Linked DNA regions of Exiguobacterium sibiricum 7-3. Each later gene encodes a partner of the first gene's protein in a complex. Links are inferred from orthologs where the notes say so. Each region holds a gene or a part of one and is shown on either strand. Other genes may lie near its edges.

Region 1 (3,862 bases):
CGTAGCCTTCGTCTGTGATGGCGATGGTGTGCTCAAAGTGGGCGCACATGCTACCGTCCACTGTCACTACCGTCCAATTGTCGGATAGCGTGCGAACATAGCGTTTTCCGACATTAACCATTGGCTCAATCGCCAAGGTCATGCCAGTTTTCAGGCGCGGCCCTTTCCCCGGTGGTCCATAATGTGGAATTTGCGGATCTTCATGCAAATTTTGTCCCACGCCGTGGCCCACATATTCGCGGACTACAGAAAAATTCGCTGCTTCAACATGTGACTGAATCGCATGCGAAATATCTGTCAGGTGCACGCCAGCTTTGGCGCGCTCCAATCCTTTATACAGAGATTCTTCAGTTACGTCAAGTAACCGCTTCGTCTCTTCAGAGATTGTACCTACCGGATATGTCCAGGCTGAATCTCCGTGATATCCGTTATACTCCGCCCCGATATCAATCGAGATGATGTCTCCATCGTGGAGTACGCGGTCACCCGGAATACCATGGACAAGTTCTTCATTTACTGAAGCACAGATGCTGCCAGTAAACCCATTATAACCTTTAAACGATGGTGTTGCCCCTTGACTTCGAATATAGCGTTCAGCAATCGCATCGAGTTGCCCCGTTGTGATCCCTGGACGAATATGAGTTTTCAGCTCCTTATGCGTCCGGGCGACGATTTGTCCCGCCTGACGCATGATGTCGATTTCACGCGGCGCTTTCGTAATGATCATTACTGATCACCAAGAAGTGCTTGAACATCGGAATAAACTTCATTAATCGGACGATCACCGTCCAAATTACGAAGATACCCTTTTTCAGCGTAAAAGTCAATCAAAGGTTGCGCTTGAGCGACGTTGACTTCAAGACGACGGCGAACCGTTTCTTCTTGATCATCTTCACGTTGAACAAGTGCTGATCCGTCGATATCACAGACACCCTCCACTTTTGGCGGGTTATAGATGACATGATACGTTGCTCCACATGTCGGGCAAATCCGGCGGCCTGTCAAACGAGGGACAAGTTTCTCCGGGTTCACACCGATGTGAACGACGTGATCGATTTGTTTATTTAGATCCGCAAGCAATACTTCAAGAGCATCTGCTTGTTTCACTGTGCGTGGGAAACCGTCAAGAAGAAAACCATTTGCACAGTCTTCTTTGGCGAGACGTTCACGTACGATGCCGATTGTGACTTCATCCGGAACGAGTTCCCCTTTATCCATGTACGATTTCGCTTCCTGCCCGAGCGGTGTTTGATCTTTGATCGCCGCACGGAACATGTCGCCTGTCGAGATGTGTGGAATGGCGTAGTCTTCGATAATTTTCGCAGCCTGCGTCCCTTTTCCAGCACCCGGCAAGCCCATCAATACAAGATTCATGTCGGTAGCCTCCACTTCTATAGACTCTATAGACACAACAGAAAGGAAAGGGATGGTCCCCTTCCTCCCGCCTTATCGGATAAAGCCTTTGTAGTGTCGTTTAACCAGTTGACTTTCAATCTGTTTCATCGTCTCAAGACCTACACCGATGACGATCAACAGGCTTGTTCCACCAATCTGCACCGAGTTCGGTAAACCAGCGAACTTAATAAAGAACGTTGGCGTCACCGCGATGACAGCGAGGAAGAGTGAGCCGAAGAATGTCAGACGGTACAGGATCTTCGTGATGTACTGTTCCGTTTGCTTACCAGGACGAATACCAGGAATGTATCCGCCTTGTTTTTGAAGGTTCTCTGCCATTTGTTCCGGATTGACCTGAACGAATGTATAGAAGTAAGAAAATGCAATGATCAGTGCCACATAGATCGACATACCGATTGGACTCGTATAGTCGAAAATGTCACGGATCTTCGTCGCATTTTCCGGACTTGCAAAGAAACTTGCAACCGTTGGTGGCGTCACCATGAACGATACAGCGAAGATAACTGGGATAACACCAGCAGCATTCAGTTTAATCGGCAAGTGTGTCGATTGACCGCCTACTGGCGCACGGTTCACCGTACGCTTAGCGTACTGGATCGGAATCTTCCGGGCAGCTTGCTGCACATAGATGACTCCGACGATGACCGCGATGATGATTAAAAGCAACAGTACGATATAAAGCACATTGACAAACAAAGCATCCCCTGCATTTTGGAGCTTTGTTTCATAAATCTGACGGAACGCGTTCGGGAAGCCTGCGACAATCCCAGCGAAGATGATCATTGATATCCCGTTACCAATGCCCTTCTCCGTAATGAGTTCACCGAGGAACATCAAGAATGCGGTACCCGCCGTCAAAACAAGTGCAATCATAACGTACGTCCAGGTGCCGTATTGCTCATCGACAAGACCTGGGTAGATACGGTTAAATCCAAGCGCGATTCCAAACGCTTGGACTAAGCCGAGTACGATCGTTCCATAGCGCGTTACCGTTGCTAACTTCTTACGGCCCGCCTCTCCTTGTTTTGCCCATTCGGCAAACTTTGGAACAACGTCCATCTGTAAGAGTTGGACAACGATCGAGGCCGTGATATACGGCATGATTCCCATCGCAAAGAGTGAGAAATTCTGCAAAGCATTCCCGCCGAAGGAATTCAAGAAACCAAGAATACCATTCTGGTCAATCTTGAATACTTCAGTGTTTACCATTGGGACTGGGATATGTGCACCGATACGGAACACGATAATCAGAGCCAAGGTAAAGAGAATGCGCCGACGAATGTCGGCTACGCGCCACATATTGGAGATCGCTTGAAACATTAGATCACCTCAACCGTACCGCCGGCAGCTTCGATCGCTTGCTTCGCAGCTTCGGAGAACTTGTGAGCTTTTACTGTCAGTTTCTTTTCAATCTTACCGTTAGAAAGGATCTTCACGCCATCCTTCATACCTTTGACTGCGCGAGTCTCGATAAGAAGTTCTGGTGTTACTTCCGTTCCATCTTCAAAACGGTTAAGTGTGTCAAGGTTGATAACCGCGAACTCTTTACGAGTTGGGTTGTTGAAGCCGCGTTTTGGTAAACGACGGAAAAGTGGGTTTTGTCCACCTTCGAAACCTGGACGAACACCACCGCCTGAACGAGCTTTTTGACCTTTGTGACCACGGCCAGAAGTCTTACCGTTACCAGAAGACATACCGCGACCTACACGGTTGCGTTCTGAACGTGAACCAGCAGCTGGTTTCAATTCATGGAGTTTCATAGTGGGGCACCTCCTCATAAAATTATATCGAACGTATTACTCTTGAATTTCTTTTACTGTCAATAAGTGTGACACGTGGTTAATCATCCCACGCATAGCAGCGTTGTCAGGTACGACAACAGTTTGGTGCATCTTACGGAGACCAAGCGTACGAGTAGTAACGCGTTGGTTCTCCGGACGACCGATCATGCTGCGTGTGAGGGTAACTGCGAGTTTCGCCATCTGTATTCCCTCCCTTTCTTAACCGCGAAGTTCTTCGACGGTTTTACCGCGGAGTTTCGCAACGTCTTCAGCACGTTTAAGTGAAGTGAGACCTTTAACAGTCGCACGAACCATGTTGATTGGAGTGCTTGATCCAAGTGATTTCGAAAGAATGTCGTTGATTCCCGCTAATTCGAGAACCGCACGAACTGGGCCACCAGCGATGACTCCAGTACCTTCAGAAGCAGGTTTCAAGAAGACGTGACCTGCACCGAAAATTCCGTTGATTTCGTGTGGAATTGTAGTGTTAACGATTGGAACGTTAACCATGTTTTTCTTTGCATCTTCGATTGCTTTACGGATCGCTTCAGGCACTTCCTGAGCTTTACCCGTACCGAAACCTACGTGACCATTCTTGTCACCTACGACGACGAGTGCAGCAAAACGGAAGCGACGGCCACCTTTTACTACTTTCGCGACGCGGT
Region 2 (5,602 bases), on another replicon or contig:
TCGTCGATGACCTTTTGAGCCGACTCCTGATTGTTCCAGAAGTCCGGATACGTCATCTCATTTTCAAGCTCCTCAATGCGTGAGATTTTGTTCTCGAGATCGAGCGATGCTTTGTATTCAGCGAGTTTCTTTTCCATCCACTCGGCGGTATTGCGTATTTCTGCTAATTCCATTGTGTTCCACCTTCTCTTTCCGTCAAAAGAGGCAGGAATCTCCCGCCTCTTTCAGCCGCTTCGTCACTTATGCCTGACGGCCGTGACAGTTCTTATATTTTTTACCGGATCCGCACCAACATGGGTCGTTACGTCCGATTTGTTCATTTGGATTTTTGCGGACCGGCGCTTTTTTGACGACCTTGTCCTCTTTTCCGGAAACCGCGACTTCATCTTTGACGACTTTCTCGCGTTTCAGGTTCGGATCAAGATCCGCACGGAGAACGAACTGTGTCACTTCTTCCGCAATCGCTGCGTTCATCGTGTCAAACATCAGCGAACCTTCCGATTGATACTCACGAAGTGGATCGTTTTGACCGTAGGCACGTAAATGAATCCCTTCACGCAATTGATCCATCTGATCGATATGGTTCATCCAGTGCTGGTCGACGGCGCGGAGAACGATGACTTTCTCGAACTCGTCAAACGCTTCAGCCGGTACTTCCGAGCGTTTGTGCTCGTAATGGGCAAAAGTCCGTTCTTTTAACAGTTCGATGATTTCTTCGCGTTCCTTACCGAACAGATCCTGTTCCGACACTTTTTCTTCGAGCGCAAGCGTTTGGTTGGCCCATTCCGCTAATGCACCAATGCTCCACTCTTCCGGAACGAACTCGATTGGCGTGTACTGATGGACACCGGCTTCAATCGTCTGTTCGATCATCGGACGGACGATATTTGAAACCGACTGGGCATCAAGAATCGCAGCCCGGTCCGCGTACATGACTTTCCGTTGGTCCGCCATGACGTTATCATATCCGAGAACCTGTTTCCGGGCATCGAAGTTATTTCCTTCGACCCGTTTTTGTGCCGATTCAACGGCCCGTGAGACCATCCGGCTTTCGATTGGTTGGGAATCATCCATTCCGAGACGATCCATCATCGATTGCAGGGAATCCGATCCGAAACGGCGCATCAATTCATCTTCAAGTGACAGATAGAACTGCGATGCCCCTGGATCCCCTTGACGTCCGGCACGACCACGGAGCTGATTATCGATCCGGCGGGATTCGTGACGTTCTGTCCCGAGGATGTAAAGACCACCTTTTTCGATGACCCCTTGTCCCAGCTTGATGTCGGTACCACGACCGGCCATGTTCGTTGCAATCGTTACCGCGTTCGGTTGTCCCGCATTCTCAACGATTTCCGCTTCCCGCGCATGGTTTTTCGCATTCAAGACTTCGTGGCGGATGCCGCGTTTCTTAAGAATACTGCTGAGGAGTTCAGACGTCTCGACCGCCACTGTACCGACAAGGACCGGTTGTCCTTCGCGGTGGGCACGTTCGATTTCGTCCGCGACTGCCGCAAATTTCCCGTTCATCGTCTTGAAGATCAAGTCCGGCTGATCGTCCCGGACGATTGGTTTGTTCGTCGGAACCGGTACGACATGCATGTTATAGATGTTACGGAACTCTTCTTCCTCGGTTTTCGCTGTCCCGGTCATGCCGGCAAGCTTCGTGTACATCCGGAAGAAGTTTTGGTACGTGATCGTCGCAAGCGTCATTGATTCACGTTGAATCTCGACGCCTTCCTTCGCTTCAATCGCCTGGTGCAGCCCTTCCGAATAACGGCGACCTTCCATGACACGTCCCGTGAACTGATCGATGATCATGACTTCGTCTTCACGAATCATGTAATCGACGTCCCGGTGCATGACTGAATTCGCACGGAGCGCAAGACTCAAGTGATGGTTCAAAGCGATATGATCGAGCGCGAACAAGTTATCGATGCCGAAATATTTTTCAGCACGGTCGATGCCCTGTTCCGTCAGTAAAACACTTTTCGTTTTGATGTCGACGGTATAGTCTTCATCTGCTTTCATCATCTTCGCGAACATATCTGCCTGCGAATAGAGTGCTGTTGATTTTTCGGCAGAACCGGAAATGATTAGCGGTGTCCGCGCTTCATCGACAAGAATCGAGTCGACTTCATCGACGACAGCAAAGGACAGCGGACGTTGCACGCGGTCTTCTTTATAGAGGACCATGTTGTCACGCAAGTAATCAAATCCAAATTCATTGTTCGTTCCGTATGTGATGTCACAGTTGTAGGCCGCTTGTTTCTCTTGGCGCGACATGCTCGACAAGTTCAGACCAACTGATAAACCGAGTGCTGCATAAAGTGGTTCCATGATGTCCCGGTCACGTTTCGCCAAATATTCGTTGACGGTGATGACGTGGACGCCGTTTCCGGCGAGGGCATTCAAATAGACAGGAAGTGTCGCAACAAGCGTTTTCCCTTCCCCGGTCTTCATTTCAGCGATATCGCCGTTGTGCAGGACGTATCCGCCAATCAGCTGGACACGGTAATGACGCATCCCGAGGACACGTGTTGACACTTCACGACAGACCGCAAAAGCTTCCGGTAAAATATCATCGAGGTCTTCCCCGTTCTCAAGACGAGTCCGGAATTCGACCGCTTTTCCTTCTAATTCTTGATCCGATAAGGCAGCCACTTGTGCCTCAAATGATTCAACGGCATCCGCCGCTTTTTCTGCTTTTTTCAGAACACGTTTTGTCGGTGCGAATAACTCTTTTAGAAAATTAGCCATGCCTTACAGTCCCCTTACTTCGAACGATTCTTAAAACGAACAGAATTCCGAGATTTTTCCTTTATTCAGTGTACCGAATACGCCGTCAAATTTCAACACGCGGACCATCCGGGTCACGGGAAATCCAACTTTAGTCTGAGACTACTTCTATTCATGAATAGTTTTTTATCATACCAAAAGAGGACTTACTCCGTGGAGTAAGTCCTCTGTAGATTCATTATTCTGGTTCAATCAAGCCGTAACGGCCATCTTTTCGACGGTAGACGACGTTCGTGTTACCCGTTTCAGCGTCTGAGAAGACGAAGAACGTGTGACCGAGCATGTCCATTTGAAGAATCGCTTCTTCCGTATCCATCGGCTTGAGTGTGAAACGTTTTGTCCGAACAAGTTCGAGTTCCGCTTCATCCTCTTCGTAGACAGGTGCTTCTGCCTCCGGTCCTTCGAGCGTTTTGAAGTACTCCCCAATACCGCCTTCTTTGGCACGGCCTCTCCGGTTGATCTTCGTTTTATGTTTCCGGATTTGACGTTCGAGCTTATCGACGACGAGGTCGATGGCTGCGTACATATCGCCATTGACATCCTCTGCGCGAAGCAAGAGGTTTGGCATTGGAATCGTCACTTCGACTTTTTGTTTCTCATTGTTGACTTTGAGATTGACATAAGCCGTCTGCGCTTCCGTAGGAGTTGTAAAATAACGAGTTAACTTTTCAAGCTTTTTCTCGACGTAGTCCTTGAGAGCATCTGTGACGTCCAAGTTTTCACCGCGAATGTTGTAGATCATGTAAACTCCTCCTTAAGTAACCGGTTGAACCTATGAATTCGTCATCGTTTCAGTCGTTTCCTTCTGAAGATTCAAAATTCTTTTGGTTCGTAATTATTATACCACGATAAGCCATACAAGGAAATGAAAACGATGACATTCTGTTGAACATCTGCCTTGAATCTTAGCGTACTATAATAGTTATTGCATGTTGATATTAGCGTATATACCCTTAACAAATTGAGATGAAACAAAAAAACCGCTTTTAGGGGATTCCTAAAAACGGTGGCGGCTGCTAACGGGATTACAGTTTCGAGACGTTTGCTGCTTGAGGACCACGATCGCCATCGACGATTTCGAACTCTACTTCTTCGCCTTCTTCAAGTGATTTGTAGCCTTCTGCTTGAATTGCCGAGAAGTGGACGAAGACGTCTTTTGCATCCGATGTCTCGATGAAGCCGTAACCTTTTTCAGCATTAAACCATTTTACTTTACCTTGTTCCATTCGAATTCACGTTCCCTTCGCAAACTGGATAGCGAGAGCAAGCTCTCTACCATCTATACTAGCAAAAGAAGCAATTATTGACAATTAAAAATTCTGATTAATTTGAATTCAATATCAAATCAAACCGAATGAAGCCACTTATTTCTCTATATTTCAAAAAATTACATTGTCATTACAGGTGTAGTATTGTATTATATCGTTAGTAATTACCTATTTTATCCATTGTCCTATCTAAGGAGGATGCAGTCGAATGCGACCATTCCATAATGACGAAAAGTATCGAATCACGAAACGGACCGTTGCGATTTTGCCCTGTTATGACATGATGAAACAATCCATCATCGTCTTAGAAGACGGGTCAACGATCATGACGCCGCTTCGTCCGTATCAACTCCTGCAGTTATCCTGCAGACAGTACAACAGTTCCATCGAGGAACGGATTGTCACCGCTAAACGTGTCGCTTCCGTGAAAGGAAAAGTTCCGGTCGTCATCGAACCGACACTTGGTCTTGTCTTTTTCCCTACCAAATCACCAAAACGTGATGATTGCGAGTGGTATGCCTGGAGTCATATGTCCGAAGTCATCGAGGAAGACGGACAGACGAAACTCAAAACTCGTAACGGCATGATCCTTCCCGTAAACGCCTCTCCTTACATCGTCCGCAACCAAATGAAAGCAACCGGCGAGCTGATGGCTCGTTACCAGCAATTAAACGCGATGACATTAGAGGACCGCTTTAATGCAATTAAATCTTAAAAAAAATGGGTTGGGCGATGATTTCGCTCAATCCTTTTTTGTTTGTGCCGATATATAATAAGATGAAGAATTTTTCAAGAAAGGAGGTTCATCGATGAATATCCAGATGAATCCAACGAGTCCGACCCGTTCCACCCCCACGACCACCTTATCGGAGACTAAAACATACAGCGGGACAGTCCTTGAAAAGACAGGTCCGAATACGGCCCTCGTCCAGGTCGGCCGCGAGAAGGTCGAGATGACCTTCACAGGTGACGTCCCGGAAGGTACCTTTCAATTCCAGGTCAAAGGCCAAACGACAGAAGGTTACCTGATTGAACAGGTGACGGAACAGACCGATCCTGATGTCCCGGTGACCGGAACGACCAAACAGGATTCATCTGGTGTCGATGCGACCTTACTCGATGATCTCCCACCGGAATTAAAACAAGCCGTCGCCCGACTGCTTGCGACGGGGCAACTGCCGCAGACACCGGAAACGGTCGCCCGACTCGTCGCTGCCCTGCAAGGAACGTATAAAGACCTTGTTCTTCAGCTCGTGACACGTCCGTCCGACAGTGCGCTGCCGGCCGACGCCGACGTCCTGATTGCCCAGTTGCTCGGCGCAACCGATGCGTTGGTGGACATTTTACCGGAACGTCAAGCGGTGATCGAGAAACCGACGCTCAGCAACGTCATTGCACTCGACGTCGCCCGCGCGACACTTCCGACGCATCACGACATCGATCAAGCGACACCGGTCGCCCTCCGGCAGATTGCGGCGCATGTTCCAGCAGACGTCCGACCGGATATCCTCGGCCGGATCGACCGCGGTGAACTG

The links. Proteins that work in one complex are often made in the same cells at the same time.
Region 2: the proteins of secY (region 1) and secA are in contact, whole or in part, in a crystal structure (PDB 3DIN), measured with the Thermotoga maritima proteins. The link is inferred for Exiguobacterium sibiricum 7-3 from one-to-one orthologs. Residues at the interface, in WP_004081795.1 of Thermotoga maritima: Glu108, Gly109, Glu110, Glu111, Ala236, Glu237, Arg238, Arg239, Ile240, Thr241, Ile242, Gln243, Tyr244, Ala245, Arg246, Arg247, Val248, Thr249, Gly250, Arg251, Arg252, Val253, Tyr254, Gly256, Ala257, Ser258, Thr259, Tyr260, Leu261, Pro262; in WP_004082002.1 of Thermotoga maritima: Glu261, Ala262, Arg263, Lys300, Ala301, Arg302, Thr303, Ile304, Ile305, Leu323, Tyr324, Asp325, Pro326, Val329, Ser330, Tyr333, Ile336, Lys340, Phe345, Val349, Glu363, Phe364, Tyr374, Ser375, Gly376, Gly377, Glu393, Ile395, Thr482, Ser483.

What each region holds. Positions count from the first base shown.
Region 1 is NZ_JHZS01000004.1:40,106-43,967, reverse strand. Bases 592-3,558 are described here. They hold secY (preprotein translocase subunit SecY), read right to left. Parts: upstream 2,737-3,558; coding sequence 1,447-2,736; downstream 592-1,446. Other genes in these bases: rpsE (30S ribosomal protein S5), read right to left, coding at 3,417-3,558; rpmD (50S ribosomal protein L30), read right to left, coding at 3,213-3,398; rplO (50S ribosomal protein L15), read right to left, coding at 2,736-3,176; P402_RS0100270 (adenylate kinase), read right to left, coding at 727-1,374; map (type I methionyl aminopeptidase), read right to left, coding at 592-727. Also shown: more of map, read right to left, coding at 1-591; more of rpsE, read right to left, coding at 3,559-3,862. UniProt on the Escherichia coli protein: The central subunit of the protein translocation channel SecYEG. Consists of two halves formed by TMs 1-5 and 6-10.
Region 2 is NZ_KK211190.1:633,670-639,271, reverse strand. What follows is about bases 1-3,080. They hold secA (preprotein translocase subunit SecA), read right to left. Parts: upstream 2,761-3,080; coding sequence 241-2,760; downstream 1-240. Other genes in these bases: hpf (ribosome hibernation-promoting factor, HPF/YfiA family), read right to left, coding at 2,978-3,080; prfB (peptide chain release factor 2), read right to left, coding at 1-173. In the rest of the region: more of hpf, read right to left, coding at 3,081-3,541; P402_RS0104165 (cold shock domain-containing protein), read right to left, coding at 3,825-4,025; P402_RS0104160 (competence protein ComK), read left to right, coding at 4,276-4,782; P402_RS0104155 (hypothetical protein), read left to right, coding at 4,877-5,602. UniProt on the Escherichia coli protein: Required for protein export, interacts with the SecYEG preprotein conducting channel.